DNA from 4 places in the Streptomyces sp. NPDC086766 genome. Region 2 is predicted to be linked to each of the others. Evidence: riboswitches for the same ligand, from Rfam matches in the RefSeq annotation. Region 2 holds a riboswitch; each other region holds the start of a gene.
The links. Region 2 has a riboswitch for cyclic di-AMP ahead of ACIPM1_RS06305 (C40 family peptidase). Riboswitches for the same ligand answer to the same signal wherever they lie in the genome.
Positions count from the first base shown of each region.

Region 1: another riboswitch for cyclic di-AMP. It lies ahead of ACIPM1_RS03475 (NlpC/P60 family protein); the one in region 2 lies ahead of ACIPM1_RS06305 (C40 family peptidase).
Region 3: another riboswitch for cyclic di-AMP. It lies ahead of ACIPM1_RS24690 (M23 family metallopeptidase); the one in region 2 lies ahead of ACIPM1_RS06305 (C40 family peptidase).
Region 4: another riboswitch for cyclic di-AMP. It lies ahead of ACIPM1_RS32085 (M23 family metallopeptidase); the one in region 2 lies ahead of ACIPM1_RS06305 (C40 family peptidase).

Region 1 covers NZ_JBIVBI010000002.1:68,909-76,496, forward strand. The annotation lists gene ACIPM1_RS03460 (NlpC/P60 family protein) at 1-862, opposite strand, end outside; gene ACIPM1_RS03465 (hypothetical protein) at 1,317-1,670, shown strand; gene ACIPM1_RS03470 (tellurite resistance/C4-dicarboxylate transporter family protein) at 1,753-2,721, opposite strand; gene ACIPM1_RS03475 (NlpC/P60 family protein) at 2,903-4,093, opposite strand; cyclic di-AMP (ydaO/yuaA leader) riboswitch at 4,101-4,260, opposite strand; gene pcrA (DNA helicase PcrA) at 4,569-7,049, shown strand; gene ACIPM1_RS03485 (M23 family metallopeptidase) at 7,246-7,588, opposite strand, start outside.
Region 2 covers NZ_JBIVBI010000003.1:105,049-112,636, reverse strand. The annotation lists gene ACIPM1_RS06315 (ATP-dependent Clp protease proteolytic subunit) at 1-631, shown strand, start outside; gene ACIPM1_RS06310 (hypothetical protein) at 639-938, shown strand; cyclic di-AMP (ydaO/yuaA leader) riboswitch at 1,321-1,502, shown strand; gene ACIPM1_RS06305 (C40 family peptidase) at 1,506-1,979, shown strand; gene ACIPM1_RS06300 (ATP-binding protein) at 2,156-2,620, opposite strand; gene ACIPM1_RS06295 (helix-turn-helix domain-containing protein) at 2,833-3,693, shown strand; gene ACIPM1_RS06290 (DUF397 domain-containing protein) at 3,711-3,935, shown strand; gene ACIPM1_RS06285 (8-amino-7-oxononanoate synthase) at 4,027-5,154, opposite strand; gene bioB (biotin synthase BioB) at 5,302-6,585, shown strand; gene ACIPM1_RS06275 (adenosylmethionine--8-amino-7-oxononanoate transaminase) at 6,578-7,588, shown strand, end outside.
Region 3 covers NZ_JBIVBI010000014.1:113,892-121,479, forward strand. The annotation lists gene ACIPM1_RS24680 (M16 family metallopeptidase) at 1-158, shown strand, start outside; gene ACIPM1_RS24685 (M16 family metallopeptidase) at 155-1,543, shown strand; cyclic di-AMP (ydaO/yuaA leader) riboswitch at 1,793-1,953, shown strand; gene ACIPM1_RS24690 (M23 family metallopeptidase) at 1,967-2,737, shown strand; gene ACIPM1_RS24695 (GntR family transcriptional regulator) at 2,938-3,633, shown strand; gene ACIPM1_RS24700 (HPr family phosphocarrier protein) at 3,865-4,146, opposite strand; gene ACIPM1_RS24705 (GNAT family N-acetyltransferase) at 4,392-7,340, shown strand; gene ACIPM1_RS24710 (DUF5998 family protein) at 7,394-7,588, shown strand, end outside.
Region 4 covers NZ_JBIVBI010000031.1:8,206-15,793, reverse strand. The annotation lists gene lhgO (L-2-hydroxyglutarate oxidase) at 1-550, shown strand, start outside; gene trmB (tRNA (guanosine(46)-N7)-methyltransferase TrmB) at 626-1,456, shown strand; gene ACIPM1_RS32095 (PrsW family intramembrane metalloprotease) at 1,572-2,921, shown strand; gene ACIPM1_RS32090 (aldo/keto reductase) at 3,080-4,024, opposite strand; gene ACIPM1_RS32085 (M23 family metallopeptidase) at 4,107-5,138, opposite strand; cyclic di-AMP (ydaO/yuaA leader) riboswitch at 5,150-5,307, opposite strand; tRNA gene ACIPM1_RS32080 (tRNA-Met) at 5,633-5,706, opposite strand; gene ACIPM1_RS32075 (dihydrofolate reductase family protein) at 5,806-6,936, opposite strand; tRNA gene ACIPM1_RS32070 (tRNA-Lys) at 7,045-7,117, opposite strand; gene ACIPM1_RS32065 (amino acid permease) at 7,329-7,588, opposite strand, start outside.

The DNA.
Region 1 (7,588 bases), on a different contig from region 2:
GCAGGGAGATCCCCGCCGAGCGGTAGGCGGCCTGGACCAGGCCCGAGCAGTCGAAGGCGTCGGGCCCGGTCGCGCCCCACACATAGGGGCTGCCGAGCTTCTGCCGGGCGTAGGCGACGGCCGCCGCCGCGCGGGAGTTGGGAGCCGCGACCGCTCCGGGGGCGGCCGGCGCGCCCCGCCCGCCGGTCGCGGCCCGTCTTTCGGCCCCGCCCACGCCCCCGCTCTCGCCGAAGGCGGCGCGCTGCTCCGGGGACAGCCGGGTGAGCAGGCGCCGGGCCTCGGCCAGCTTGGCGGTGACCGTCCTCTTCTGCCGCCTCAGCTCCGCCTGCCGCGACCGGAGCGAGGTGAGCTGGACGTGCGCGGCCCCGCGCAGCTGCTCGATCTCCCGCAACTGGCGGCGCACCCGGTTCACCTCCGCCGTCTGCCGGACGCCCGCCCGTTCGCTGAACTCGGCCCCGTCCAGGTACCGCTCGGGATCGTCGGAGAGCATCAGGCGCAGCGCGGGGGAGAAGCCGCCGTCCCGGTACTGCGCCGCGGCGACCGAACCGAGCGCGTCACGCGCCGCGTTCAGGTTCTGCTGTCTGCGGGCGGCCTCGTCGCCCAGCGTCCTGATCCGCTTCTCGGCGGCGTCCGCCTTCTCCTTGGCGCCGTTGTACTTCTCGGTGGCCACCTCGGCCTGCTGGTACAGCTGCTCGACCATGGCCTTGACCTGCTCCGGCGTCAGCTGCGGGGCGGCGTGGCCGGTCCCCTCGAAGCCCGTCGTGGTCGCCATGCCCGCCAGCGCGATCGTCACGGCGGTACGGGCGGTGCGGGCCGGGCCGCCGCCCGGTGAGCGATGTCGGGGCTTGCGGTGCGCTGCCACCTGGACCGTCACGTCCCTTCGTCCGACCGCCGGTCCGAGTCGTGTCCGGCGGCGGCTCACACGGGGGGAGCAGGCCGCCGCCGGACCTTCTCGGCGAAGGTGTCCGGCTGCCGCCCCAGGCCCGGGCGGCGGTGGGGAGCCGGTCACCTGGAGGAGGACGCTAAACCTCTCCGTGACGGCACGGTGACGGAATGTACGGAAGTGGTGCGAGCGGATCGCCGGGTGACCGCATATGACCGTCGGCCCGCCGTCGGACCGCCGCCTTCACGCGGGGCGATGACCGATTGCCGCGGTTCGCGGGCGGACGATGCGGGCGGGGTGCTATGGGCGGGCCGCGTATATCCGCAGGCGGCCCGGGAGCGCCCGGGCGTCCCGCGGTGCCGCCGAGGTGTCCCCCTTGGTGGCCTCCCCCGGTGTGCGGGGGTGACGGGGCCGCTGATTAGGCTCCGGCCTCATGGACGTACTCATCCATTTCTTCGTCGGCCTCCACATCGTCGGCATCGCCGCGCTGCTCGGCGGTTTCCTCACCCAGGTGAAGGCGATGGGCCGGGGCACCGCTCGGTTCGTGCCCGGAATGCTGCACGGCGCGCTGACCATGCTGGTCACCGGCGCCGTCCTGGTCGGCCTCAACCAGGCCGACGGCCACCACGTCGACAACATCAAGATCGGCGTGAAGCTGGCGCTGCTGGTCGTGATCCTCGGCCTGGTCTATGTGAAGCGGGACGAGGAGAAGGTGGACAAGAGCCTGTTCGGCCTGGTCGGCCTGCTGACCACCGTCAACATCTTCATCGCGGTGCTGTGGACCTGAGCGGTGGCAGTTCTTCGGATCCGCGGGGCGGCCGCTCTCCGGATCCGGGCGGCCGGCTTCCCCGCGTCCTCGCGGGCGCCGGTCAGCGCGCGGCCCGCAGCTCGGCCCGCGCGTCCCTGACGGCGCCCGTCCCGACGGCCAGCCACGCCGCCACCGCGACCCACAGCAGCAGCTCGCCGGGGACCTCCAGCGAGGGCACGCCGACCACGGCGGCGACGGACAGCGTCGCCGCCGCCGTCATGCCCAGGGGGAACACGGTCGCCCAGCGGCGCACGTCGTAGCGCAGGCGCGGCCAGGCGAGTTCGGCGGCGAGCAGGACGCCGTACAGGAACAGGTCGAGCATCAGCAGCGCGACGGTGACGGTGCGCAGGACACCGCCGTCGTCCTTGTCCCACAGGTACATCCCCGACCCGGCCGCGGCCATCAGCTGCGTCCCGGCCAGCGCCGAGATCGCCGCCGCGCCACTCGCGATCCACTGGTCCCCGGCCCCCTCGATCACCTGGACCGGGTCGAACCGGGCGACCGCGAACACGTAGAGCGCCAGCCCGAGCCAGAACAGCACCAGCGACGCGTGCGCCAGCCAGGCCGACGCCTGCGCCCCGGCCACGGTCGCGCCCAGCACGGCCAGCCCCTCGGTGGCCACACAGCCCAGGAACACCGCCCCGGGCATCCGGCGCCCGGCCCTGCGCAGCACCCGCAGCAGCAGCCCCGGCCACAGCACGACGGACAGCGCGAGGAGCGCCTCGGCCAGGATCCGCGCGCCCAGCTCCGAGAAGCGGGTCCCCAGCACGGTGGTGGCGGCCACGGCCGTCAGCGCGCCCGGCGTCCCCGCCTCCGCGAGCCACTCCGACCGCTCGCGCACCAGACGCAGCAGGAAGCCGGCCGCCAGCCCCAGCCAGGCGGCGCACGCCAGGACCAGGGCGATCCAGGACAGCGCCTCGTGGCCCGTCGTGTGCAGGCCGGCCGACAGGATGCCGGTCGCCATGACGGCGGACCCGGCCGTCGACGGACGGTGCACCCACCAGGCGCCGAAGGAAGAGGTGCGGGGCATGGCCCGATGCTAAGGATCTTCGCGCGCCGCACACGCGGGGCACGCGCGCGGGCGCACGCGAAAGGGTGCGGGCGGGACGGCGCGCGCTGAAGGGCGAAGGGCGGCGGCCGCACGAGTGCGGGGCGGGGACTGCGCGGTGCATGCGCCGTCCCCGCCCCGCCTCCAGGGCTGCCGTGGGGCCTCAGGCGGGCCGCACCACGCTGTGGATCGCGGACTCGCCGTCGTAGTAGATCGACTCCTCGCGCACGTACGCGCCGGGCTTCGGGGCGTGGATCATCATGCCGTTGCCGATGTAGACACCGACGTGGCTGATGTCGTCGTAGAAGAAGACCAGGTCACCCGGCTGCGCCTGGGAGAGCGACACCGTCGTCCCCGCGTTCACCTGGTCGTAGGTGGTGCGCGGGAGGGTGACGCCGGCGGCCTTCCAGGCGGCCTGGGTGAGGCCCGAGCAGTCGTAGGAGTCGGGGCCCGTCGCGCCCCAGACGTACGGCTTGCCGATCTGGGCGCGGGCGAAGGCGAGCGCCTTGTCGGCCTGGGTGGCGTACGACGTGCCGGACGTCGAGGAGCCCGAGGTGTCCGTCGAGCCGGTGGAACCGGTGGAACCGGAGGAGTCCGACGTGCCGGAGCCCGAGGAGGCGGCCTGCTGCTGGGCGGCGGCCTGCTCCGCGGCCTGCTGCTTCGCCAGCTCCGCCGCCTTGCGCGCGGCCTCCTCCTGCTTCTGCTTCTCGATCGCCGCCAGCCGCGCCTTCTCCTCGGCGTTCAGCTTCGACAGCAGTTCGCGGGCGTCGGCGAGCTTCTTCTGAACGGTGGCCTTGGCCGTCCTGATGTCGCGCTGCGACTCGGTCAGCGTCTCCAGGCTCCGGGTCGCCTCCCGCCGCTTCTCCATGGTCGCGGACTGCTGGGTGACGTAGTCGTCGACCATGCCCTTCTGCCGGTCGGTGAGCCGTCCCATCAGATGCGACTGGTCGAAGTAGTCCTGCGGGGTGTCCGCGAGCAGGAAGGTGGCGGTGCTGGAGGCGGAGGCGCCGGTGCGGTACTGGGCGGCGGCGAACGAGCCCAGCTCCTCGCGCGCCTTGTTGAGCCGGTCGGTGCGCTTGGCGACGTCGTCGAGGAGCGAGGCCACCCGCGTGCGCTGCTTGCCGGTCTTCTCCTTGGCGTCGTTGTACTTCTCCGTGGCCGACTCCGCCTGGCGGTACAGGTCGTCGACCTTCTTCTCGACCTCTTCGATGCTCGGTCTGCTGTCCGGGGCGGGGGCGGCCTCGGCCGTCTGGGAGAGCAGGGCCACGGAGGTGAGGGCGGCCGTGGCCAGGGCCGGCGTGCGTATGCCTGCTACGCCCGGACCGGCGGGGCGGGACTTGCGGTGCGACGCCAAGGGAGGCGACTCCTTCCATCGTCCGCCTACCGGGTTAGCTGTCGGGTTCGGGCGGGTGGTTCGGAAGGGTTGCCCTACGGTCCGCGCCCGCTGGGCGGCACGGACCGATTCACCCCAAGGTCGGTGTGGGTCCCCGGCTCCGGATCGCCTGGCGGCGGGACCGGACTCGGCGGAGGCCGCGCGGCCCGGCGTCGTTCGCCGGTGAGGTCGTGCGGCCTGACGGCACGCTAGCCAACTCGTGTGGCTCCTGTGAAGGTTGATGCGCGATATGCCCGATACATTTTCGTGACCTCGCATCACTTGTGCGGTGGACGTGACGGGGTCGCTCCGCAGCGTAGCCCTCGTGAGGGGGCGGGGCGGGGCGGTACGGGGGGCGGGGCGCGGCGGGGCGGTGCGGCCCGCCGGGTGCCGGGATCGTGTGATGTTCCGCGGGCGGCCCCGGGTTGTCGGTGGGGCGCCCTAGACTCGTAGAGCGATGAGCAGCCTCTTTGACGACAGCTTCCTGGCGGACCTCCAGGCCCCTCGCGGCCACGAGGAGGAGCCCCCGCCGCCGCCCGAGGACGATCACGCTCCGGAACCGGTTCCGGGCGATCTGTTCGGCGGGAAGTTCGACCTGCCGCCGGACCGGGACACCCACTACCGCGACGGCGCGCCGCGCCCGGCGGTGGACCCGGCCGCCCTCCTGGAGGGGCTGAACGAGAACCAGCGCGCGGCGGTCGTCCACTCCGGCACCCCCCTGCTCATCGTCGCCGGCGCCGGCTCCGGCAAGACCCGCGTGCTCACCCACCGCATCGCCCACCTCCTCGGCGAGCGGGGCGTCCACCCCGGCCAGATCCTCGCGATCACCTTCACCAACAAGGCCGCCGGCGAGATGAAGGAGCGCGTCGAGCAGCTCGTCGGCCCGCGCGCCCACGCGATGTGGGTCATGACCTTCCACAGCGCCTGCGTCCGCATCCTGCGCCGCGAGAGCAAGAAGCTGGGCTTCACCTCCTCCTTCTCGATCTACGACGCCGCCGACTCCAAGCGCCTGATGGCCCTGGTCTGCCGCGACCTGGACCTCGACCCCAAGCGCTATCCGCCGAAGTCCTTCAGCGCCAAGATCAGCAACCTCAAGAACGAGCTGATCGACGAGGAGGACTTCGCCGCCCAGGCCACCGACGGTTTCGAGAAGACCCTCGCCCAGGCCTACGCCCTGTACCAGTCGCGGCTGCGCGAGGCCAACGCCCTCGACTTCGACGACCTGATCATGACGACGGTCAACCTGCTCCGCGCCTTCCCCGACGTCGCCGAGCACTACCGCCGCCGCTTCCGGCACGTCCTCGTCGACGAGTACCAGGACACCAACCACGCCCAGTACGCCCTCGTGCGGGAGCTCGTCGGCACCTCCGAGCACCCCGTGGACGTCCCGCCGAGCCAGGACGACCTGCCCCCGGCCGAGCTGTGCGTGGTCGGTGACGCCGACCAGTCGATCTACGCCTTCCGCGGCGCGACCATCCGCAACATCCTCCAGTTCGAGGAGGACTACCCGGACGCGACCACGATCCTGCTGGAGCAGAACTACCGCTCCACCCAGACCATCCTGAGCGCCGCCAACGCGGTCATCGAGCGCAACGAGTCGCGCCGCCCGAAGAACCTGTGGACCAACGCCGGCTCCGGCGCCCGCATCACCGGCTACGTCGCCGACACCGAGCACGACGAGGCGCAGTTCGTCGCCGAGGAGATAGACCGGCTGACGGACGCGGGAGACGCGAAGGCCGGCGACGTCGCCGTCTTCTACCGCACCAACGCCCAGTCCCGTGTCTTCGAAGAGGTCTTCATCCGCGTCGGCCTGCCCTACAAGGTCGTCGGCGGTGTCCGCTTCTACGAGCGCAAGGAGGTCCGGGACGTCCTCGCCTACCTGCGCGTCCTGGCCAACCCCGAGGACTCGGTGCCGCTGCGCCGCATCCTCAACGTGCCCAAGCGCGGCATCGGCGACCGCGCCGAGGCGATGATCGACGCCCTCTCCCAGCGCGAGAAGATCAGCTTCCCGCAGGCGCTGCGCCGCGTCGACGAGGCGTACGGCATGGCCGCGCGCTCCACCAACGCCGTCAAGCGGTTCAACACGCTGATGGAGGACCTGCGGACGATCGTCGAGTCCGGCGCGGGACCGGCGACCGTCCTGGAGGCCGTCCTCGAGCGCACCGGCTACCTGGCCGAGTTGCAGGCCTCCACCGACCCGCAGGACGAGACCCGCATCGAGAACCTCCAGGAACTCGCCGCCGTTGCGCTGGAGTTCGAGCAGGAGCGCGGGGAGGGCGAGGCCGCCACCCTGTCCGACTTCCTGGAGCAGGTCGCCCTGGTCGCCGACTCCGACCAGATCCCCGACGAGGAGGACGGCGACGGCGTCATCACGCTGATGACCCTGCACACCGCCAAGGGCCTGGAGTTCCCGGTGGTGTTCCTGACCGGCATGGAGGACGGCGTCTTCCCGCACATGCGCTCCCTCGGCCAGACCAAGGAGCTGGAGGAGGAGCGGCGTCTGGCGTACGTCGGCATCACCCGCGCCCGGGAGCGGCTGTACCTGACCCGCTCGGCGATGCGCAGCGCCTGGGGCCAGCCCTCGTACAACCCGCCCTCCCGGTTCCTGGAGGAGATCCCGGCCATGCACGTGGACTGGAAGCGGACGGGTGCCACGGCGCCGGTGTCCTCCGGTCCGGCGTCGGGCCTGGCCGCCTCCCTGTCGTCCTCCCGCTCGCGCTCGTCGGCCTCCGGCGCGTCGGGCTTCGCCACCCGCCGGACCTCCGAGAAGCCGGTGGTCTCGCTCGCGGTCGGCGACCGGGTCACGCACGACCAGTTCGGGCTCGGCACCGTCGTCGCGGTCAAGGGGACGGGCGGGAACGCCGAGGCGACGATCGACTTCGGCGACACCAAGCCGAAGCGGCTGCTGCTGCGGTACGCGCCGGTGGAGAAGCTCTGAGAGCGGGCCCCGCGCCTGATCGGACCGGGTCGTGCCCGCACCTGATCAGGGCGGGGGGCCGGCTTGCCCGATCAGGTGGGTGGTGCCGCCTGTCCACTGGATCTGGCGGGTAGTGCTGGCTGCTCGCCGGATCAGGCGGGGTGGTGCTGCCTGTCCGCGGGATCAGGCGGGGTGGTGGTGCTGCCTGTTCGCCGGATCAGGCCGGGTCGAGGCCGTGGCTGCGCAGCCACGGCAGCGGGTCGACCGCCGCGCCGCCGCCCGGACGCACCTCGAAGTGCAGGTGCGGGCCGGTGGAGTTGCCGGAGTTGCCCGAGTACGCGATCGGCGTGCCGGCCTTCACCACCGTGCCGGAGGGAACCCGGTAGCTGGAGAGGTGGCAGTACCACGTCTCCGTGCCGTCCTTCGCGGTCAGGATCAGCATGTTGCCGTAGGCGCTGTTCCACTGCGTGCGGACCGTGCCGTCGGTCGCCGCCATCACCGTGGTCCCGTACGCGACCGGGAAGTCGATGCCGGTGTGCACGGACATCCAGTTCACGCCC
Region 2 (7,588 bases):
CCGACCGTCCGCCCGCTACGTCCTGCCGGAGTTCACCGAGCACACCAGTGCCGGCCGGCGGACCCTGGATCCGTACTCCAAGCTGCTCGAGGAGCGGATCGTCCTCCTCGGCACCCCGGTCGACGACACCTCTGCGAACGACGTGGCGGCGCAGTTCGTCCACCTCGAACACCAGTCCCCCGACCGGGACATCTCGCTGTACCTCAACTCCCCCGGCGGCTCGTTCACCGCGGCGACGGCCGTCTACGACACGATGCGCTTCGTGACCTGCGACGTGGAGACGATCTGCCTGGGCCAGGTCGCCTCGTCCGCCGCGCTGCTGCTGGCGGCGGGCACCCCGGGCAAGCGGTACGCGCTGCCGGGCGCGCGCGTGGTCCTCGACCAGCCCGTGCTGCCCGAGCCGATGGAGGGTCAGGCGTCCGACCTGGCCGTCCGGGCCGAGGAGCTGCTGCGGATCCGGGCCCGTCTGGAGGAGCTGCTCGCACGGCACACCGGACGGACGCCCGAGCAGGTGCGCGCGGACCTCGAACGGACGACCATCCTCGACGCCCGGGACGCGCTGGAGTACGGGCTGGTGGACCGGATCGTCGAGAGCCGCAAGGGTCCCGCCGCCGCGCCGGACGCGAGGTGAGCCGCCGGTGCTGCCTCCCGAGCTGCCGCCGCTGCCCGCGCTGACGCGCGCGGAGGCCGAGCTGATCGACCGTTACCTGGACGCCGTCGATCTGCTGGGCCGCGTCAACCCCGCCCGCCACGAGGGCACCTATCGGGCCCTGAGAGCCGCTCAGGCGCTCGTCCGCAAGGCGATCGAGCTGCGCGACGCCCTCGCGCTGATGCACGAGCGGGGCGAGACGGAACTGCACGCGGACACCCTGGCGCGGGCGCTGCGCGTGCTGGACGGCGAGCGGCGCACGTCCCGGGTCACGCTGCCGCCGGACTGACCCGGCGGGCGCCGCCGCGCTCCGCCGGCCGCCATGTCCGCGCTCCGCACCGGACGTTGGCGACAGGCCCGAAACGAGCCGAACGGGTTACCGCCCAACGGCGTAAGCGTCGCTGCTTTTTCCGGGCCCCACGAGTTGCGCGACACGCGCGCCCGGTTGGCGGAACGAGCCCTTCCGGTGCTGGTCCGGGGGTCGTCAGGGGGTGAGACATTCATTCGATCGTGTGGGTGTCCACCCGAACGGGTGAGTGGTGAGTAACAACACAAATCCCCGGTTCCGTTGGGATTTTCGGACATGAGTAGGTGAAGATCCCTGTCTGACGACAAGCCCCCGCCACACCGGCGGGGCGGTCCGGGCGGACGCCGAGTCCTGCCGCCGCCCGGATGACCGGTCGACAGAAGTGCATCGGCAGGAGTGGAGGACCCAGGCACGACGGGTCGCCGGAACGGTCACACCATGGCCGGGCCGAGCAGCCCTTGGGGTGAAGCCGCGGCAACGCGGCCGGGCTACTTCGCCAGCCCGAATCCGACAGGTCATCCTTCACAGGCGGTTGACGAAGGGTTGCGCATGACTGCGCTCAATCGTGTCCCGTCGCTGATGGCCCGGGCCGGCACCGCCTCGGCGCTGACCATCGCCGCCGTGGGCGGCTCCATCGTGGTCCCGGGTGTCGCCACCGACGCCGCTGCCGCCACGACGGCGACGAAGGCCCTCCAGGTCGCGGCCTCCAAGAAGGGCGCCCCCTACAAGTGGGGCGCGTCGGGCCCGCGGAGGTTCGACTGCTCGGGGCTGACGCTCTACTCGTTCAAGAAGGCGGGCAAGAAGCTGCCCCGCACCGCCTCCCAGCAGTACAACAAGACCCACCACATCTCCGCGAGGAGCCGCCGGGCCGGGGACCTGGTGTTCTTCCACTCGGGCTCGAACGTGTACCACGTCGGCATCTACGCGGGTCACAACAAGATCTGGCACGCACCGAAGTCCGGGGACGTGGTGAGGCTGGAGAAGATCTGGACGAAGAGCGTCTGGTACGGGCGGGTCAGCTGACCCTCTGGACACGGTGACGGCGCCCCGGGCGCCGTCACCACCCACCGGGGCGCCCGGCGCCCCGGCTCCGCCACGGGCCGCGCCGGCTCCTCCGCACGGTGTCCGCGGACCCTGCCGGGCCCAGCCCCGCAAGTCCCCCGGTGGGCCCGCTCCGTCAGGCCCCGCAGGACGCCGCCCTACGGCTCCTGCTGACCGGCGGCCGGGACCGGCCCCGGACGGACCCGCGCCGTCCACGGAAGCTCGACGCAGACGGTCTTGCCGCCCTCGCGGGTGCGCCGCACCGTCAGACTGCCACCGCACTCGACGGTGAGCCACCGGATGATCACCATGCCCCGGCCGTTGTCCTGTTGGACGGCGGCCGGCAGCCGTTTCGGGAGCCGCGGGTGGCTGTCGGTGACCCCGATGCGCAACTGCTCCTCGCGGGCGAGCACCAGGTCCACCGTGAAGGTGGGCGACTGCCCGAGCGTGTGCTGAACGGCGTTGGTGGCGAGTTCGGACACCATGAGACGGACGGTGTCTGCGGTCTCCGAGTCCGACGACAGACCCCACTCCGCCAGGGTGCCCACCACGAAGGCGCGGGCCGCGGCGACCGAGGCCGGATCGCTCGGCAGAGTGACGGATGCTTCCAGATGGTCTGCCATGGCGACGTCGTCCCTTTCCCACGGGACCGCAGTCCGACACGGAGCGGATGGTTCGAGTACGGTCCCGGACTGGTGCTTCGTCGTCAGACTGCCATTACCGCGTCGTTCGCGGTGGCGATCCACCAGGATATGCATATATCTGTCGCTCGAAGCGGTGAACTCTGCCACGGCAGAGCGTATTTGGGCGGCCCGGAGGGAGTAGGTGGGAGCGCATGCAGAACGGTCCCGCGGTGCGCCGTCGGAAACTGGGCGCCGAACTGCGCGCGCTGCGCACCGGTGCGGGTCTCACCAGCGGTGAGGCGGCCCGGATGGTGGGCTGGCACCAGTCGAAGGTCAGCCGGATCGAGACCGGCGCCAGCGGGGTCAAACCGGCCGACGTGCGGTTGCTCCTGGACGCGTACGCCGTCGCGGACGCCCAGCTGCGCGAGCTGCTGATGGCGCTGGCCGGGTCGGAGGACCGCGGCGGCAGGCATCACTGGTGGCACGCGTACCGCGGGGTACTCCCGTCCACCTACCGGGACTTCATCAGCCTGGAGTCCCAGGCGAGCGGGATGCGCACCCTGGAGACCTCGGTCGTCCCCGGACTGCTCCAGACCCCCGAGTACGCCCGCGCGGTGACCCGCGCCGCCGTCGAGGGGCTCGACGACGAGCGGCTGGACGCGCTGGTGGAGGTGCGGCTGGCCCGGCAGGACGTGCTGCGCGCCCGGCCGCCGCTGGAACTGGCGGCGGTACTGGACGAGGCCGTGCTGCGCCGGGAGGTCGGAGGGCCCGAGGTGATGGCGCGGCAGCTGAACCGGCTGGTGGAGGCGGCGCGGTTGCCCCAAGTACGGCTCCAGGTACTGCCGTTCGGCGCCGGCGCGCACATCGGCATCACCGGACCTTTCGTTATCTTCTCGTTCCTGAGCACTTCTGATCTAGATGTGGTTGTTCTCGACCACCTGACGAGTAGCCTCTATCTCGAACGGAAAGAAGACCTAGAGGCCTACACCGAGGCCTTCAACACCCTTCGGATCCACGCCCTTTCCCCCGAGGACTCGTTGGATTTCATCGCCGCGATGGGTGAGGGCGCATAACAGCGCTGGGAGGCATCATGTCCGCTCTGCCTCGGAACGTCCCCTCCAGTACCGATCTGCACGGCGTGCGATGGCTGCGCAGCAGCTACAGCACGGGAGCGAACAACTGCGTCGAGACGGCCACGCCGCGCTCCGGCCCCGAAGCCGGAGTGCTCGCCGTGCGCGACTCGAAGGACCCGGCCGGGCCCGCGCTGCTCTTCTCCCCCGAGAGCTGGGCGGGGTTCCTCACCGCGCTGCGGTGACGGCCCCCGGTACACCCCCGACGTAGACCCCGTACCCCCGAACCGACTGACCACATCCGCATCGCGCGAGAAACGGCCGTGTCACGCCGACTCATGGTCGCGTCTCTCCGATCACCCGAACAGCGCGTTCGATCTGCGCCGCGGAGAGGTCCGCGCGGGCGGTCAGCCTGAGCCGTGAGATGCCGTCGGGCACGGAAGGAGGACGGAAGCAGCCCACGGCCAGGCCCGCCGCCCGGCAGTCGGCCGCCCACTGCACGGCCGCCTCCGGGGAGGGCGCCCTTACGGAGACGACCGCGGCGTCCGGACGCACCGCCCGATGGCCCTCGGCGGTCAGGCGGGCGTGCAGCTCGGCCGCCACCGCACGCGCCCGCGCCGCCCGCTCCGGCTCCCGGCGCAGCAGCCGCAGCGCCGCCAGGGCGCCACCCACCGCCGCGGGGGCGAGCCCGGTGTCGAAGATGAACGTGCGCGCCGCGTTGACCAGATGCTCGATCACCCGGGCGGGCCCGAGCACGGCGCCGCCCTGGCTGCCGAGCGACTTGGACAGCGTGACCGTCACGACCACGTCGCCGTCGCCCGCGAGTCCCCCCGCGTGCGCGGCGCCGCGCCCACCGGCTCCGAGCACGCCCAGGCCGTGCGCGTCGTCGACGACCAGCCCGGCGCCGTGCTCCCGGCAGGCCGCGGCGAGCCCGGCCAGCGGGGCCGCGTCGCCGTCGACCGAGAAGACGGTGTCCGACACGACCACCGCGGGCCCGTCGTGCGTGCCCAGGGCCTTGCGCACGGCCTCCGGGTCGGCGTGCTCCACGACCTGTGTGGTGCCGCGGGCCAGCCGGCAGCCGTCGATCAGCGAGGCGTGGTTGCCCGCGTCGGAGACGATCAGCGAGCCGTGCGGGGCGAGCGCGGTGACCGCGGCGAGGTTGGCGGCGTACCCGGAGGAGAAGACCAGCGCCGCCTCGAAGCCGCAGAAGTCGGCCAGTTCCCGTTCGAGTTCGGTGTGCAGCTCGGTGGTGCCGGTGACCAGCCGCGAGCCGGTGGCGCCGCCGCCCCAGACACGGGCCGCGGCCGCCGCCCCCTCCGTGACCTCCCGGTGGTGCGCCAGCCCAAGGTAGTCGTTGCTCGCGAGGTCCAGCAGCGTCGACTCGGCCGGACGGGGCCGCAGGGTCCGGACGAGTCCGGCGCGGCGGCGCGCCCGGGCCTGCTCGTCGATCCAGCCGAACGCCATGGGTCCTCCGGGGCTTTTGTAGGCAGTGGACAGACCCTAGCGGCACGGCCGACACCCCATGGTGTGGCAATACCCACACGTCGATCCGTCTCTGTTGTGCAAACTCTCCTTGGCCCCGGGCACTCCCGTAGGACAGGATCGGCTCTCATGGACCTGCTGAACACGCTGGTGGACAAGGGGCTTCGGCGCGAGCTGCCGACCCGCGAGGAAGCTCTGGCCGTGCTGGCCACCTCCGACGACGACCTGCTCGATGTGGTGGCCGCGGCCGGAAAGGTACGCCGCCACTGGTTCGGCCGACGGGTGAAACTCAACTATCTCGTCAACCTCAAGTCCGGCCTGTGCCCCGAGGACTGCTCCTACTGCTCCCAGCGGCTCGGTTCCAAGGCGGACATCCTCAAGTACACCTGGCTCAAGCCGGACGAGGCGTCCCAGGCCGCCGCCGCCGGGCTGGCCGGGGGCGCCAAGCGGGTCTGCCTCGTGGCGAGCGGGCGCGGCCCGACGGACCGGGACGTGGACCGGGTCTCCCAGACCATCAAGGCCATCAAGGACCAGAACGAGGGCGTCGAGGTGTGCGCCTGCCTCGGCCTGCTCTCCGACGGCCAGGCCGAGCGGCTGCGCGAGGCCGGCGCCGACGCCTACAACCACAACCTCAACACCTCCGAGGCGACGTACGGCGACATCACCACCACCCACACCTACGCCGACCGGGTGGACACGGTGCAGAAGGCGCACGCGGCCGGGCTGTCCGCATGCTCCGGTCTGATCGCCGGCATGGGCGAGAGCGACGAGGACCTCGTCGACGTGGTCTTCTCGCTGCGCGCACTGGACCCGGACTCCGTTCCGGTGAACTTCCTGATCCCGTTCGAGGGCACCCCGCTCGCCCAGGAGTGGAACCTCAGCCCGCAGCGCTGCCTGCGGATCCTGGCCATGACGCGGTTCGTCTGCCCGGACGTGGAGGTGCGCATCGCGGGCGGCCGCGAGGTCCATCTGCGCAGCATGCAGCCGCTGGCCCTGCACCTGGCCAACTCCATCTTCCTCGGCGACTACCTCACCAGCGAGGGCCAGGCGGGCAAGGCCGACCTGGAGATGATCGCGGACGCCGGATTCGAGGTGGAGGGCGCCGAGCAGGTCACGCTGCCGGAGCACCGCGCGACGGCCGGCGGCGGCTGCGGCTCGCACGAGGGCGCGGGCGCGGGCTGCGGTGCGCACGCGGGTGCCGGGCACGAGTCCGGCGAGGGCGTGGACGCGGGCGCGGGCTGCGGGCCCCGGGAAGGCGCCGGATGCGGTTCGCACGAGGGCGCCGGGTGCGGCTCCCACGAGGGCGGCGGGGTCTGCGGTTCCGCGCCGGCGCCGGCCGCCGGTGAGCCGCGCACCGACCTGGTCGCCGTACGCCGCCGCGGGGCCGGAACGGACCTCGCGCCCAATGCCTGATCCGTCCGGCCTGCGCGTGCCCGACCTGCTGGAGCTGGACCGGCGGCACGTGTGGCATCCGTACGGTCCGATGCCCGGCCGCCAGGAGCCCCTGGTCGTGGAGTCGGCGAGCGGGGTGCGGCTGACGCTCGCCGACGGCGCGGGCGAACTGGTCGACGGCATGTCGTCGTGGTGGTCCGCGATCCACGGCTACAACCACCCGGTGCTCAACGAGGCGGCCCGCGGTCAGTTGGCGCGGATGAGTCATGTGATGTTCGGCGGGCTCACCCACGAGCCCGCCGTCCGGCTCGCGAAGCTCCTTGTCGACATGTCGCCGGAGGGGCTCGAGCACGTCTTCCTCGCCGACTCCGGTTCGGTGTCGGTCGAGGTGGCGGCCAAGATGTGCCTGCAGTACTGGCGCTCGCTCGGCCGCCCGGACAAGCGGCGGCTGCTCACCTGGCGGGGCGGCTACCACGGCGACACCTGGCAGCCGATGTCCGTGTGCGACCCCGAGGGCGGGATGCACGAGCTGTGGACCGGGGTGCTGCCGCGTCAGGTGTTCGCGGACGCGCCCCCGGCCGGCTACGAGGAGGCCTACGCAGCCCATCTGCGCGAGCTGATCGAACGGCACGCCCACGAGCTGGCCGCCGTCGTCGTCGAACCGGTGGTGCAGGGCGCGGGCGGGATGCGGTTCCACTCCCCCGCCTATCTGCGGGTGCTGCGCGAGGCGTGCGACGCCCACGACGTCCTGCTGGTGTTCGACGAGATCGCGACCGGGTTCGGGCGGACCGGTGCCCTGTTCGCGGCGGAGCACGCGGCCGTGACACCGGACGTGATGTGTGTGGGCAAGGCGCTGACCGGTGGCTATCTGACGATGGCGGCCACCCTGTGCACCGCGCGCGTGGCCGACGGGATCTCGCGCGGCGAGGTGCCGGTGCTGGCGCACGGCCCGACCTTCATGGGCAATCCGCTGGCGGCGGCCGTGGCGTGCGCGTCGATCGAGCTGCTGCTCGGCCAGGACTGG
Region 3 (7,588 bases), on a different contig from region 2:
TCCTGGAGATCACGCCCGAGGAGGTCCAGGAGGTCGCCAAGGCCCGCCTGCGCTCCGACAACCGCGCGGTGCTCGTCTACGAGCCGGTCGCGGCCGAGACCGAGACCGAGGGCGCGGACGCCGCGGCCACCGACGACACCGAGGAGGCGGCGAAGTGACCGAGCTCGCCACGATGGAGTTCCACCCCCGGCCGCAGGCGGGCGAGGCCAGGCCGTGGGCGTTCCCGGCGCCCGAGCGGGGGACGCTGGACAACGGTCTGACGGTGCTGCGCTGCCACCGCCCCGGCCAGCAGGTCGTCGCCGTCGAGGTGCTGCTGGACGCGCCCCTGGAGGCGGAGCCGGCCGGCGTGGACGGCGTCGGCACGATCATGGCGCGCGCCTTCTCCGAGGGCACCGACAAGCACTCCGCCGAGGAGTTCGCCGCCGAGCTGGAGCGCGCCGGCGCCACCCTCGACGCGCACGCCGACCACCCCGGCGTCCGCTTGACCTTGGAGGTCCCGGCGTCGCGCCTGGCCAAGGGGCTCGGCCTGCTGTCCGACGCGCTGCGGGCCCCCGCCTTCGCCGAGAGCGAGGTCGAGCGGCTGGTGCGCAACCGGCTCGACGAGATCCCGCACGAGCTGGCGAACCCGTCCCGCCGCGCCGCCAAGGAGCTCTCCAAGGAGCTGTTCCCGGCCTCCTCGCGCATGTCGCGCCCGCGCCAGGGCACCGAGGAGACGGTCCGGGCCATCGACTCGGCGGCGGTCCGCGCCTTCTACGACCGCCACGTCCGCCCCGCGACGGCCACCACCGTGGTCGTCGGCGACCTCACCGGCATCGACCTCGACGCGCTGCTCGGCGAGACCCTGGGCGCGTGGACCGGCTCGCAGGCCAAGCCCCGTCCCGTGCCGCCGGTCACCGCCGACGACACCGGCCGCGTGGTGATCGTGGACCGCCCGGGCGCCGTCCAGACGCAGTTGCTCATCGGCCGGGTCGGCCCCGACCGGCACGACCGCGTGTGGCCCGCCCAGGTGCTCGGCACCTACTGCCTCGGCGGCACCCTCACCTCCCGTCTGGACCGCGTCCTGCGCGAGGAGAAGGGCTACACCTACGGCGTGCGGGCGTTCGGCCAGGTGCTGCGCTCCGCTCCCGACGGCTCGGGCGCCTCGATGCTCGCGATCAGCGGCTCCGTCGACACCCCGAACACCGGCCCGGCGCTGGGGGACCTGTTCACGGTGCTGCGCAAGCTCGCCGCCGACGGCCTGACCGACGCCGAGCGGGACGTCGCCGTGCAGAACCTGGTCGGCGTGGCACCGCTCAAGTACGAGACGGCGGCGGCCGTGGCGGGCACGCTGGCCGACCAGGTCGAGCAGCACCTCCCCGACGACTACCAGGCGACGCTGTACCAGCAGCTCGCGGCGACCGGCACGGTGGAGGCCACGGCGGCGGTCGTCAACGCCTTCCCGGTGGACCGCCTGGTGACCGTCCTCGTCGGTGACGCGGCGCGGATCAAGGAGCCGGTCGAGGCCCTCGGCATCGGTCAAGTCGGCGTGGTGGCAGCCGAGTAGGCGGTCGCGGCGCCCACCGTCCGCGCGGGTACGCGCCCACCCGCGCGGACGGTGGGCGAGCGGTACGCGTGAGGGAGCCCCGGTGGCCGAAGTGTCACCGGGGCTCCCTGATGTCCGAATTGAGGGAGAGGCTGCCTTTCTGCCCTGTGTCCTGCGCTACAAAACCCACCATTCGTTTGGGATTTGAAAGCGGGCCCGTTTAGCGTCGGTCCGGCTGTCCGTCAGGCAACGCGCCGCGCCCGCGGCACCGGACAGTCATCGCCGAGTCCCCGTACGGCGCGAGCCAGGGGAGCCGGGGACCCACCGTCCCTGGGGTGAATCGGACGCCCGCGCGTGCCGCGAGGGAGTCCGTAGGAGACCTTCCTGCTCCGAACCCGTCAGCTAACCCGGTAGGCGAGAAGGAAGGAAAGGAACAACGTCTGCATGGCGTTCACCCGCGCCACCGGGAAGCACCGTCGTCCCGGCCGGATGCACCGCACCACGGCACGCGCCGTGGGCGTAGCCGCCCTCACCACCACCGGCGTCCTCGGCACCCTCTCCGCCGCCCCGGCCCTGGCCGCCGAGACGCCCGCTCCCGAGGACACCGGCCTCACCCCGGTCATCACCATCGGTGACTCCGTCGCCGAGAAGATCGACGCCCAGGCCGTCGCCCAGCACCGGGCCGCCGCCCAGAAGCAGGCCGAGGAGGCCGCGCGCGAGAAGGCCGCCGAGCAGGCGCGGAAGGCTCGCGAGGCGGCGCGTGAGGCCAAGGAGCGCGCGGCCCGCGCGGCCGAGCGCAAGCGCCTCAACACCTTCGTGGCGCCCGTCTCCGGCTCCTACGTCTCCACCGGGTACAAGACCGGCGGCACCCTGTGGTCGTCCGGCTCCCACACCGGCATCGACTTCCACGCCTCCAGCGGCACCTCCGTCCACGCGGTCGGCATGGGCACCGTCGTGAACACGGGCTGGGGCGGGGCGTACGGCAACCAGGTCGTGATCAAGATGGCCGACGGCATGTACACCATGTACGGCCACCTGTCGTCCATCGGCGTCTCGGTGGGCCAGAAGGTCGTGCCGGGCCAGCAGATCGGGCTCTCCGGCGCCACCGGCAACGTCACCGGACCGCACCTGCACTTCGAGGCCCGCACCACCCCGGAGTACGGCTCCGACATCGACCCCGTCGCCTACCTCCGCAAGCACGGCGTCGACGTCTGACGTGCCACCGGCGCCGACCGCCTCCCGCACATCCGAAGCCCCGGCTCCCGCAGCCGGGGCTTTCGGCGTTTCGGATGCCCCGCTGTCCAAAAAAACTCCATGGAATCCGGCCCGCCGTCGGAAATTCCGGCTCATTGCAATAGAGTCACGGAACGGCGTCCATCGTCGGCGTTTCACGGGGATTAAGGCGGAGGTCGGTCATGCGTATTCCGGCGCACTCGGTGTGCACGGCGATCCGGGACGACATCGTCGCAGGCGTCCATGAGCGCGGCAGCCGGCTCACCGAGGAAGTTCTCGCACGCCGCTACGGCGTCTCGCGCGTCCCCGTGCGCGAGGCCCTGCGCACCCTGGAGGCCGAGGGTTTCGTGGTGACCCGGCGGCACGCGGGCGCGTGTGTGGCCGAGCCGACCGAGCAGGAGGCGGCGGACCTGCTGGAGATGCGGATGCTCCTGGAGCCGCTCGGCGCCGCCCGCGCGGCCCAGCGCCGTACCGAGGCCCATCTGAAGGTCCTGCGCGGCCTGGTCAGACTGGGCCAGGAGCGGGCCCGCAGGGGCAGCAGCGAGGACCTGCGCTCCCTGGGCGGCTGGTTCCACGAGACGCTCGCCCAGGCCTCCGGCAGCCCCGCGCTGACCTCGATGCTGACCCAGCTGCGGCACAAGATCTCCTGGATGTACACGGTCGCGGCGCCGGCCGACCCGGTGGAGTCCTGGGTGGAGCACGGCGCCATCGTGGACGCGGTCGCGCGGGGCGACGGCGAGCGGGCCCGGACGGTCACCGCCGTGCACACCGAGCGGGCGACGGCCGCGCACCGGCTGCGTGCGCCCGGCGGCGCGCCCCGCGCCGACCGTGTGAGGACTTCGCAACATCCCGTAAACACGTCGGGCCCGCGGCATTAACACGAGCACCGTATACAAAGAAGAGATATTCGGTCGAGGTGTATTTCGGCTGCCCTTTTCAGTGGCGCCGGGAATTTCCGTTCGGGGTGCCCCGAGGGGTGCGCGCCGTCCCCGGGACAATGTGCGGGCCCATTCCGTCGGACCCGGCGAAACACCGGGCGGGCCCGCCGGAGCGAAAGAGGCCGCGCCGCCCGGAAAGGGCGACACGGCCTCCTGTGCGCGGCGACGCGGTCAGACCGTCTCGGGGAGCTCCTCGAGCCCCTCGGAGACCAGCTTGGCCAGCCGGTCGAGCGCGATCTCCGCGCCCTCGGCGTCGGAAACCAGGACGACCTCCTCGCCGCCCTGGGCGCCGAGGCCGAGGACGGCCAGCATGGAGGCGGCGTTGACGGGGGCGCCGTCGGCCTTGGCGATCGTCACGGGGACCCCTGCGGCCGCGGCGGCCCGGACGAAGATGGAAGCGGGGCGGGCGTGGAGGCCCTCGGCCCAGCCGACGTTGACGCGGCGCTCAGCCATGTGATGCTGCCCTTCAGGTGTTCAGGGTTGTCTAGACCAGTTTCCCATACGGTGCGGCACCCTCCCGGAGCGGTCCGGTGTTCCGTGCCCGGGAGGGCGTCGGTCCGCGGCCTCGGCCCGACATGTGCCTTCCACAGACTGCCTCGCGGCGCTGCCGTTGCGCCAGGGCGCGCCGTGGGGACCGGACCCGGCCGGCCCGGTCCGCACTGATCCGGAAGCAAGGCCCTGCCCGTACTCTGGGGCCCATGCAGAGCTCGTCGGACCGGCACGTGTACCCCGCCCACTGGGAGGCCGACGTGGTGCTGCGCGACGGCGGCACCGCACGGATCCGCCCGATCACCGTCGACGACGCCGACCGCCTGGTCAGCTTCTACGAGCAGGTGTCGGACGAGTCGAAGTACTACCGCTTCTTCGCGCCCTACCCGCGCCTGTCCGCGAAGGACGTCCGCCGCTTCACGCACCACGACTTCGTGGACCGGGTGGGCCTCGCGGCCACGGTGGGCGGCGAGTTCATCGCCACCGTGCGCTACGACCGCATCGGCGCCGACGGCATGGCCGCGACCGGTCCCTCCGACGAGGCCGAGGTGGCCTTCCTCGTGCAGGACGCGCACCAGGGGCGCGGGGTCGCCTCCGCCCTCCTGGAGCACATCGCCGCCGTCGCGCGCGAGCGCGGCATCCGGCGCTTCACCGCCGAGGTGCTGCCCGCCAACAACAAGATGATCAAGGTGTTCACGGACGCCGGCTACACGCAGAAGCGCAGCTTCGAGGACGGCGTCGTCCACCTGGAGTTCGGCATCGAGCCGACGGACCGCTCGCTGGCGGTGCAGCGCGCCCGGGAGCAGCGCGCCGAGGCCCGGTCGGTACGGCGCCTGCTGGCGCCCGGCTCGGTCGCCGTCGTCGGAGTCGGCCGCACCCCCGGCGGCGTGGGCCGCAGCATCCTCGGCAACATCCGCGACGCCGGATTCACCGGCCGCCTGTACGCCGTGAACAGCGCCTTCGCCGAGGACCTGCGGGAGATCGACGGGGTGCCCGCGCACCGCTCGGTGCGGGAGATCGACTCCCCGGTCGACGTCGCGATCGTCGCCGTGCCCGCCGACCACGTCCCCGGGGTCGTCACCGAGTGCGGCGAGCACGGCGTCCAGGGGCTCGTCGTGGTCTCCGCCGGATACGCGGAGAGCGGCCCCGACGGACGCGAGCGCCAGCGAGCCCTCGTGCGGCACGCGCGCGCGTACGGCATGAGGATCATCGGGCCCAACGCCTTCGGCGTCATCAACACCTCGCCCGGCGTCCGGCTGAACGCCTCCCTCGCGCCCCGGATGCCCCGGCCCGGCCGCATCGGGCTGTTCGCGCAGTCCGGCGCCATCGGCATCGCGCTGCTGTCCCGGCTGCACCGGCGCGGCGGGGGCGTCACCGGCGTCACGGGCGTGTCGACGTTCGTGTCGTCCGGCAACCGGGCCGACGTCTCGGGCAACGATGTCCTGCAGTACTGGTACGACGACCCCGACACCGACGTCGCCCTGATGTACCTGGAGTCCATCGGCAACCCGCGCAAGTTCACCCGGCTCGCCCGCCGCACCGCCGCGGCGAAGCCGCTGGTCGTCGTCCAGGGCTCGGGCAGCGGCCCGCAGGGGCACACCGTACGGGCGACGCGGCTGCCGCACGCCACGGTGTCCGCGCTGCTCCGGCAGGCCGGGGTGATCCGCGTCGACACGATCACCGAACTGGTCGACACGGGCCTGCTGCTCGCCCGGCAGCCGCTGCCCGCCGGGGCGCGCGTGGCGATCCTCGGCAACTCCGAGTCGCTCGGCGTGCTGACGTACGACCGCTGCCTCGCCGAGGGGCTGCGCCCGCAGCGTCCCGTGGACCTGACGACGGCGGCCTCGGCGGAGGACTTCCGCGCGGCGCTGGCCCGGGTGCTCGCCGACGACACCTGCGACGCGGTGGTGGTGACGGCGATCCCGGCCGTGGGGGAGGGCGCCGCCGAGGACGCCGCCCTGGCCGAGGCGCTGCGGTCGGCCGCCCGGACGGTGCCCGGCAAGCCGGTGCTCGTGGTCCACGTCGAGCTGGGCGGACTCGCGGAGGCACTGTCGGCCGCGGCCAGCACCGGCCCGCAGGCCGGGCCGGACGCCGGTCCGCAGACCGGACCGGACCTCGGTGCGCAGGCCGGACCGGACGCGGGCCCGCAGACCGGGCCCGGCACCCCCTCGCGGCCCGGACCGGACACGGGCAGGCCCTCCACCCCGGCGCCCGGAGCGGGCGCGGAGCCCGCCGCCGCGGCGTCCGCCGCCCCGGCCCACGAAACCCCGGCGCCCGAGGCCCCCGGCACCTGCTCCCGACTGATCCCCGCCTATCCCGCCGCCGAGCGAGCCGTGCGGGCCCTCGCCGAGGCGGTCAGGTACGCCCAGTGGCGGCGCGACGCCGCCGACCCCGGCAAGGTGCCCGAGTACGACGACATCGACGAGAAGGGCGCCGCCCGGCTGATCGACGGACTGCTCGCGCGCGGGCAGGGGCTCACCCTCGGCGCCGAGGAGACCGGCGAGCTGCTCGGCCACTACGGCATCCACGTCCGCCGGGCCCTGCCCGCGCCGACCCCCGACGACGCCGCCGAGGCCGCCCGCGCGCTCGGCTACCCCGTGGCCCTCAAGGCCACCGCCCCCCACCTGCGCCACCGCGCCGACCTCGGCGGCGTACGCCTGGACCTGGCCGGCGAGGATCAACTGCGCCGGGCCTACGCGGAGTTGACCGAGCTGTTCGGCAAGCCCGAGGAGCTGCGGCCGGTGGTGCAGGGCATGGCACCCCGGGGCGTCGACACCGTCGTACGGGCCGTGATCGACCCGGCGGCCGGCGCGGTGCTCTCCTTCGGGCTCGCCGGGGCCGCCTCGCAACTGCTCGACGACATGGCCCACCGCCTGGTCCCCGTCACCGACCGGGACGCCACCTCCATGCTCCGGTCGATCCGGATGGCCCCGCTGCTGTTCGGCTGGCGCGGCTCCGCCCCGGTCGACAGCACCGCGCTGACGGAGCTGCTGCTGCGCGTGTCCCGGCTGGTCGACGACCACCCGGAGGTCGTCGCCGTCACCCTGGAGCCCGTCGTCGTGGCCCCGCGCGGGCTGAGCGTGCTGGGCGCCGGCGTCCGCCTCGCGCCCCCGCCCGCCCGCGGCGACCTCGGCCCGCGGACCCTCCCGGCGTACTGAGCCGCGTTTCCCCGGCCCGCGGCGGTGCCTCGCAGTCAGTGCGCCCCCGTAGGATGGACGGCATGGCCAAGACCAGTACGACGACCCAGGGGCTGCGGGCGGCGATCGAACGCAGCGGCTACTACCCGGCTCTCGTGGCCGAGGCGGTGGAGGCCGCCGTGGGCGGCGAGCCCGTCCGGTCGTACCTGGTCCACCAGGAGACCACGTTCGACCAGAACGAGGTGCGGCGGCACGTGACGGTACTCGTC
Region 4 (7,588 bases), on a different contig from region 2:
CGTGCGGATCGTGCCCTTCCGGGGGGAGTACTACGAGCTGGCGCGGCCGGAGCTGGTGCGGGGGCTGGTGTACCCGGTGCCGGACCCGGCGTTCCCGTTCCTCGGCGTGCATCTGACCAGGGGCATCGCGGGCGACGTGCACATCGGGCCGAACGCCGTGCCGGCGCTGGCCCGGGAGGGATACGGATGGGGGACCGTACGGCCCCGGGAACTGGCGGGGACGCTGACCTGGCCGGGGTCCTGGCGCATCGCCCGGCGGCACTGGCGCTACGGCGCCGGGGAGCTGCGGCGGTCGGTGTCGCGGAAGGCGTTCGCCGAGGCGGTGCGCAGACTGCTCCCGGCGGTCGGCGAGGAGGACCTGGTGCCGACCGCGGCGGGAGTGCGGGCGCAGGCGGTGCTCCGGGACGGGACGCTGGTGGACGACTTCCTGATCCGGGAGGGTGCGCGGGCCGTGCACGTGCTCAACGCGCCGAGCCCCGCGGCCACGGCGTCGCTGCCGATCGGACGGGAGGTGGCGCGCCGGGCCCTGGCCGTGCTGGCGGCGGCGTGAGACGCCGCGGGGCTCGTGCGCCCAGGGCCGGGGGCCGGGCCGCCGGTGGCGTGCGCACCGTAAAATCGAGGCACTGTGTCGAACTCCCTGAACACCCCCGAAGCCCACCGGCCCGCCTCCGAGGGGCAGCCGCAGCACGCCCCCGGTGTGTCCGTCCGGCACACCCGGGCCAAGGGGGAGCCGCGCTTTCCCGACGGCCCGAAGGCCGATCCGGCCGGTTCGCACTTCGAGCGGCGGATCCGCAGCTTCCAGCCGCGGCGGAGCCGGGTCACCGCGGGGCAGGCGGACGCGCTCCAGCGGCTGTGGCCCTCCTGGGGGCTGGACATCGACGGGCAGCGGGTGATCGACCTCGCCGAGCTGTTCGGCAACACGAACCCGGTCGTGCTGGAGATCGGCTTCGGCATGGGAGAGGCGACCGCGCTGATGGCGGCCGCGGACCCGGACACCAACATCCTCGCCGTCGACGTGCACACGCCGGGTCAGGGCAACCTGCTCAACCTGGCCGACCAGAACGGACTGTCCAACGTCCGGGTGGGCAACGGCGACGCGATCATCCTGCTGCGGGAGATGCTCCGCCCCGACGCCCTCGACGGGCTGCGCGTGTACTTCCCCGACCCCTGGCCCAAGAAGCGGCACCACAAGCGGCGGCTGATCCAGCCGGAGTTCCTGACCCTGGCCGCCACCCGGCTGGGGCCCGGGGCGATCGTGCACTGCGCGACCGACTGGGAGCCGTACGCGGAGCAGATGCTCGAGGTGCTGACCGCGCACCCGGCCTTCGAGAACACCCAGGCCGAGGGCGGCTTCGCGCCGCGCCCCGGCTTCCGTCCGCTGACCCGTTTCGAGGGCCAGGGACTGGACAAGGGTCATGTGGTGAACGATCTTCTCTTCCGCCGCGTACCGCACTGAGACCGGCCTCCGCAGCACGTGCCGGAACAGCCTTCCGCCGAGCCTCCCGACCGCGCCTGACACGATGTGCCAGACCCCGTCGCGGGCGGCGTCCTCCCTCGTTAGGGTCAATGCCGTGGCCACCTGTCCCCCGTACCCGCCCCATCCCAGCGGACCCGTTCCCGGACCGGCCGGCGGCCGGCCGCGTCATGCGCACTGGTGGCAGAAGCGATGGGTGCGATACGGCGCGCCGGCCATGCTGCTCGCGCTGTCCGGGCTCGTCATCCTCGCGCTCGTACGCCAGCAGACCGGCACCGAGGGGTTCCTGGTCGGGCTGGGGCTCGCCGTCCTGCCCGTGCCGCTGCTCATAGCCGCCTTCCGCTGGCTGGACCGCGTCGAGCCCGGCCCGTGGCGGAACCTGCTGTTCGCCTTCGCCTGGGGCGCGTGCGCGGCCGCGCTGGTGGCCATCGTCGCGAACAGCTTCGCCACCCAGTGGATAGAGACGGCGACCGCCGACCCGACCCGGGCGGACACCCTCGGCGCGACGGTGATAGCGCCGATCGTGGAGGAGTCCGCGAAGGGCTCCGCCGTGCTGCTGCTCTTCCTCTTCCGCAGACGGGACTTCACCGGAATCGTCGACGGCGTCGTCCTGGCCGGGGTCACCGCCACCGGCTTCGCGTTCACCGAGAACATCCTCTACCTCGGCACCGCCTTCGGCACCGACCAGCTCACCGGCGGCCGGGGCATCGCCTCCGTCACCGCGGCGACCTTCTTCGTGCGGATCATCATGTCGCCGTTCGCGCACCCGCTGTTCACCGTGTGCACCGGCATCGGGTTCGGCGCCGCCGCCGCGCTCGCCGGGGACCGCCGGCGCGTACGGCGCATCCTGCTGCCGGTGAGCGGACTGCTGCTCGCGATGAGCATGCACGCGCTGTGGAACGGCTCCTCCACGTTCGGCACGTACGGCTTCCTCGCCGTCTACGCGGCCTTCATGGTGCCCGCGTTCGGGCTGCTGACCTGGATGGTCATCTGGACCCGGCAGCGGGAGCTGCGCACCGTGCGCGAGGAGCTGCCGGCGTACGCCGCCGCCGGGTGGCTGACCCCCGCCGAGCCGTTCGCGCTCGGCTCGATGCGGGCGCGCAGGCTGGCCCGGGAGCACGCTCGGCACCACCTCGGCAAGCCGGCCGGGCGGGCGGTCGCCCAGTACGAGGCGTACGCGACCTCGCTGGCGTTCCTGCGGCACCGGGGGCGCCGGGGCCGGGCCGGGGCCGACTTCGTCGTCCGGGAGCGGGAGCTGCTCGGCGAGCTGTGGGCGCGCCGCGAGGTGGCCCAGCCGGCGCTGGACCACGCGGCGCGCAGAACCGCCCCGCCGGTCCCGGTCGTCGCCCCGCCCTGGCCGGTGTACGGCGTCTACGGCCGGCCCGCGACCCCTGTCCCCCACGGTCCGGCGACGCCCTACCCCGCGTACAACCCGTACCGGACCTGACCGGTCCTTGGACGGGCCGGGCCGGCCGGGTACGGCGGGGTCGGTCACGGCGGGGTCGGTCGGGTACGGCGGGGTCGGTCGGGCAAGGGGACCGTCAGGCCGACGCCGAGGTCAGCGCCCGGGCCGTCGGCCCGACGCCGAGGTCAGCGTCCGGGCCGTCAGGCCGACGCCTCCGTCAGCCTGGCGAGGTCCTCCTCGGTCAGGGTCAGGTCCGCCACCTTCAGCAGGGCCGGGAGCTGCTCCGGGGTCCGGGCGGAGGCGATGGGCGCGATCACCGTGGGCTGGGCGGCGAGCCAGGCGAGGGCGACCGTGGCGACGGAGGCTTCGTGGGCCCGGGCGACCTCGTCGAGGGCGGCGAGGACACTGCGGCCGCGCTCGGTGAGCAGGTGCTTGGCCGCGCCCTCCGCCCGCGCGCTGTCCACCTCGGCGCCGGGCCGGTACTTGCCGGTGAGGAAACCGGAGGCGAGCGCGAAGTAGGGGACGGCGGCGAGACCGGCCCGCTCGGCGAGGTCCCGCAGCTCACCCTCGTAGGTGTCGCGCGAGACCAGGTTGTAGTGCGGCTGGAGCGCCACGTACCGGGCCAGGCCCTCCCGGTCGGAGAAGTCGAGGGAGTCCCGCAGGCGCTCGGCGGAGATGTTGGAGGCGGCGATGTGGCGCACCTTGCCCGCCTTCACCAGCTCGTCGAGCGCGCCGACGATCTCCTCGACCGGCACGTCCGGCTTGTCGAAGTGGGTGTAGTACAGGTCGATGTGGTCGGTGCCCAGGCGGCGCAGCGAGGCCTCGGCCGCGGCCTTGATGTTGGCGGCGGTCAGGCCCTGGTAGTCGGGGTGCTGGCTGACCTTGGTGGCGATGACGACGTCGGCGCGGTTGCCGCGTGCCCTCAGCCAGTCGCCGATGATCGTCTCGGACTCGCCGCCCCGGTTGCCCTCGGCCCACGCCGAGTAGGAGTCGGCGGTGTCGACGAAGTTGCCGCCGGCGGCCGTGTACGCGTCGAGGACGGCGAAGGACGCCTCCTCGTCCGCGGTCCAGCCGAAGACGTTGCCGCCGAGGGCGAGCGGGAAGACCTCGAGGTCGGACGAGCCCAGCTTGCGAAGAGAAGTCATGGAAGACATCAACAACCGCGCCGGAGCCGCCCATTCCGATCAGGGCGGCTCCGTGGGGAAAAGGTTGCGGGAACCCGGTGGGTCAGGGGGTGAGACCCTTGTCGCGCAGCCACGTCATCGGGTCGATGGCGGTGGCCTGGCCGTTGGGGTGGACCTCCAGGTGCAGGTGCGGCCCGGTGACGTTGCCGGTGGCGCCCACGCGGCCGATGACGTCGCCCGTGCTCACCTTCTGGCCGACGCTGACGCTGATCGAGGACTGGTGGCAGAACCACAGCTCGGTGCCGTCGTCGAGGGTGAGGACGGTGCGGTAGCCGTAGGCGCCGGCCCAGCCCGCCTCGGTGATGGTGCCGCTGTGGATCGCCTTGATCAGGGTTCCGGTGGGAGCGGCGAAGTCGAGGCCGGTGTGGTAGCCGGAGGACCACATGGAACCGGGCTGACCGAAGGTGCCGGTGAGCGTGTACGAGGAGGTCGGCAGCGTGTACTGCTTGGCCAGCTCGGCCAGGCGCTCGGCCTCGGCCTTCCGCTTGGCCTCCTCCTCCGCCTTCTTCTTCGCGGCGGCGGCCTTCGCCTCGGCCTCCTGCTGCGCCTTGGCGGCGGCCTCCTGGGCCTGCTTCGCGGCCGCGGCCTCGGCGGCCTCCTGGGCCTTGGTCTCGACCTGGGCCTGCTGCTGCTCGGCCTGCGCCATGATGCGGTTGCGCAGCGCCTCGCCCGCGTCGGAGGCGCTCTCGGTGGTCTCGGCGGTGCTCGTGCCGAGGGTGCTGAGCGCGGTCGCGGAGCCCTCGGGGGCCGCGGGGGCGTCGTCGAAGAGGGAGCCCACGGAGGGCAGGTCGGGCATGGAGATGGACACCGGCGGCTTGCCGGTGTGGGCGCTGGCCATGCCACCCGCGCCGACGGCGGCTATGACGCCGACACCGAGGACGGTGGAACTGCGGGCGAGCCCGCCGCCGCGCTGCTTGGCGACGCGGTGCCGGCCCCGCACCGGACGGACGGACTCCTCGGTGGGATTCCACTCCTCCCAGGGGCCCTCGTCGGTGCGGTAACTGCCGTAGCCGAAGGTCTCGGTGCGCTCACCGGGAACGAACGGGGCTTCGGGGGCGGGGCGGTTGGACGCCACTCGGGCGTGCTCCTTTCCTTCCGTCTCGCCTACCGGGTTAGCTGACGGGTTCGGAGCGGGAAGGTCTCCTACGCGCGTAAACCAGACGTGCGAGCACGGTGGTTGACGCCCGATTCACCCCAAGTTGGTGGTTCCCCGGTTCCCTTGCGGGATTCGGCGCGCGCGCACGGAGCCGTCGCTTGTGACGGCTGGGACGACCGCGCTGCGTTATCGGACGTTAATAGACGCGAGCCTCTGATTCCAAGTCGTTCGGCTTGATCATTAAACCTTTTTGGCCAGACGTTCGGGCCATGCGCGACGAAAATCGGGCGAGTTGACCCACCCTCCGCGGCACCGGTTTTTCTGATGGTATGTCACTTGTTATGCGCTCCGGCACGGATCGCTCACTCGGCGTGACGGCGACCGGAGCGGCGCCCGCATCACGGAGGAAACGGTGGGACGGGAAAACACTCAGGGCCGGGATCCTTGATCGGATTCCGGCCCTGAGCCTTCAGTAGCGGGGACAGGATTTGAACCTGCGACCTCTGGGTTATGAGCCCAGCGAGCTACCGAGCTGCTCCACCCCGCGTCGGTGAAACCAACTGTACCCCATCCTCGGGGCCGAATGCACACGCATGGAATCCGGCCGACCGCCCGCGCCCCTCCCGGGCCGGCGGCGCGGGCCCGCTCAGCCGGTCAGGTGCCGGTTCGGAGCCTTGGCCCGTTCCTCCAGCTCAGGGACGAGTACGGTCCGCGCGCCCCCGGCCGCGAGGATCCCGGACCCGTCGGCGCCCTCGACGAACGTGTCCGGTTCACGCCAGGCGGTGACCACCCGCCGTACGCCCGCGTCGAGGATCAGCCGGGCGCAGGGGCGGGGGCGGGAGGCACGCCGGGCGCACGGCTCCAGGCTGCTGTAGACGGTGGCGCCGGCCAGCCGGGGGTCCGCCGGGTCCACCTTGGCCAGCGCCGCCTCCTCCGCGTGGACGACGGGGTCGTCGCCCTCCCGCGAACGGCCCCTGGCGAGTTCGGTGCCGTCGGCGGCCACCACCACCGCGCCCACGCTGAACGCGGTCCGCGAGGGCGGGCAGAGCGCCGCCAGGTCGCACGCCAGCCGGAGCCAGTGCCGGTCCGCGGGCGAGGCGAGGGTCCCGGTGCCGGGAGCCGTCGGCTCGTAGCGCATGAGGACGACGTCCTCGATGGCCCGCGTCTCCACGAGCCGCAGCCGTCCGCCCTGGTAGACGCCCGGCCCGAACAGCCGCGGCGCCCGCGGGTCGCCCACGAGGAGCGGGGCGAGCACGAGCTGGAGCTCGTCCGCGAGGCTCTGCTGGAGCAGCTGGGTGTGCACGGTCCCGCCGCCTTCGACCATCAGCCGCCGCACCCCGCGCACGTCGTGCAGGTGCTCGAGCAGCCGCCGCCAGTCGAGTGCGGCGCCCAGCGATACGACGTCGGCGGCGAGGCCGGCCCCGCGCAGCCGCTCGGCGCCCCGGTCGGTCGTGTAGACGGCCTTCTCGCCGCCCGTGTGCCAGAACCGCGCGGCCGGGTCCAGCTCGCCGGCCGCGCTGACCGTCACCTTCAGCGGGTACTCCGGCTTGCCGGCGGCGACCCGTGCGGCCCGCCGCTCGGGCGAGTTGACCAGCAGCCGCGGATTGTCGGCGCGGATGGTGCCCGCGCCGACGAGGATCGCGTCGACGGAGGCCCGCACCTCGTCCACCCGGTCGAAGTCGGCGGGGCTGGAGAGCAGCAGGCGCTCGGGGCCGGTGTCGTCCAGGTAGCCGTCGAGGGAGACGGCGGCGGACAGCAGGACGTACGGACGGGGCATCGGCGCGCGCTCTCTCTGCGGGAACGGAACTGCGTGAGCCGCCGGGGAAGTTGCCGCGGAAACGCCTGAGGCCCCGCCACGGAGTCCTCCGGGGCGGGGCCTCTCTCGTAGGCCCTGTGGGACTCGAACCCACAACCAATGGATTAAAAGTCCACTGCTCTGCCAATTGAGCTAAGGGCCCAGGCGATGTTGCCTACCCGAGCATAGCCGGAGCAGGCCGCCTGTCCGATCGGGTATCGGGGGTGCCGGGCCGGAAGTGTGCCGTCAGGGTGTCCGGATGGCCGGTCGGGAGAGTGCCGTGCGGGTGTCGGGGGCCGGTCCGGCGTGTGCCGTGCGGGTGTCGGGGGCCGGTCCGGCGTGTGCCGTGCGGGCGGCGGGCGGGTGGGCTCGGCTCAGGGGTCGGCCGGTTCGGGGGCGCCGGTGCGTGCGGCCTCGCGGGCGAGGGTGCGCTCGTGGGTGGGGTTGAGGAACCAGTGGCGCGCGGAGGCGAGCCACCAGGTCGCGGCGAAGCCGAGGACCACCAGGACGGCGACCGGCGCGTAGTTGAACGTCTCCCAGGTCACCGGGGAGACCTGCGGCAGCATGAACAGGACGGTGATCACGCCGACCCAGGTCACCGACACCACCCCGATCACCTGCGACCAGCGGCCCA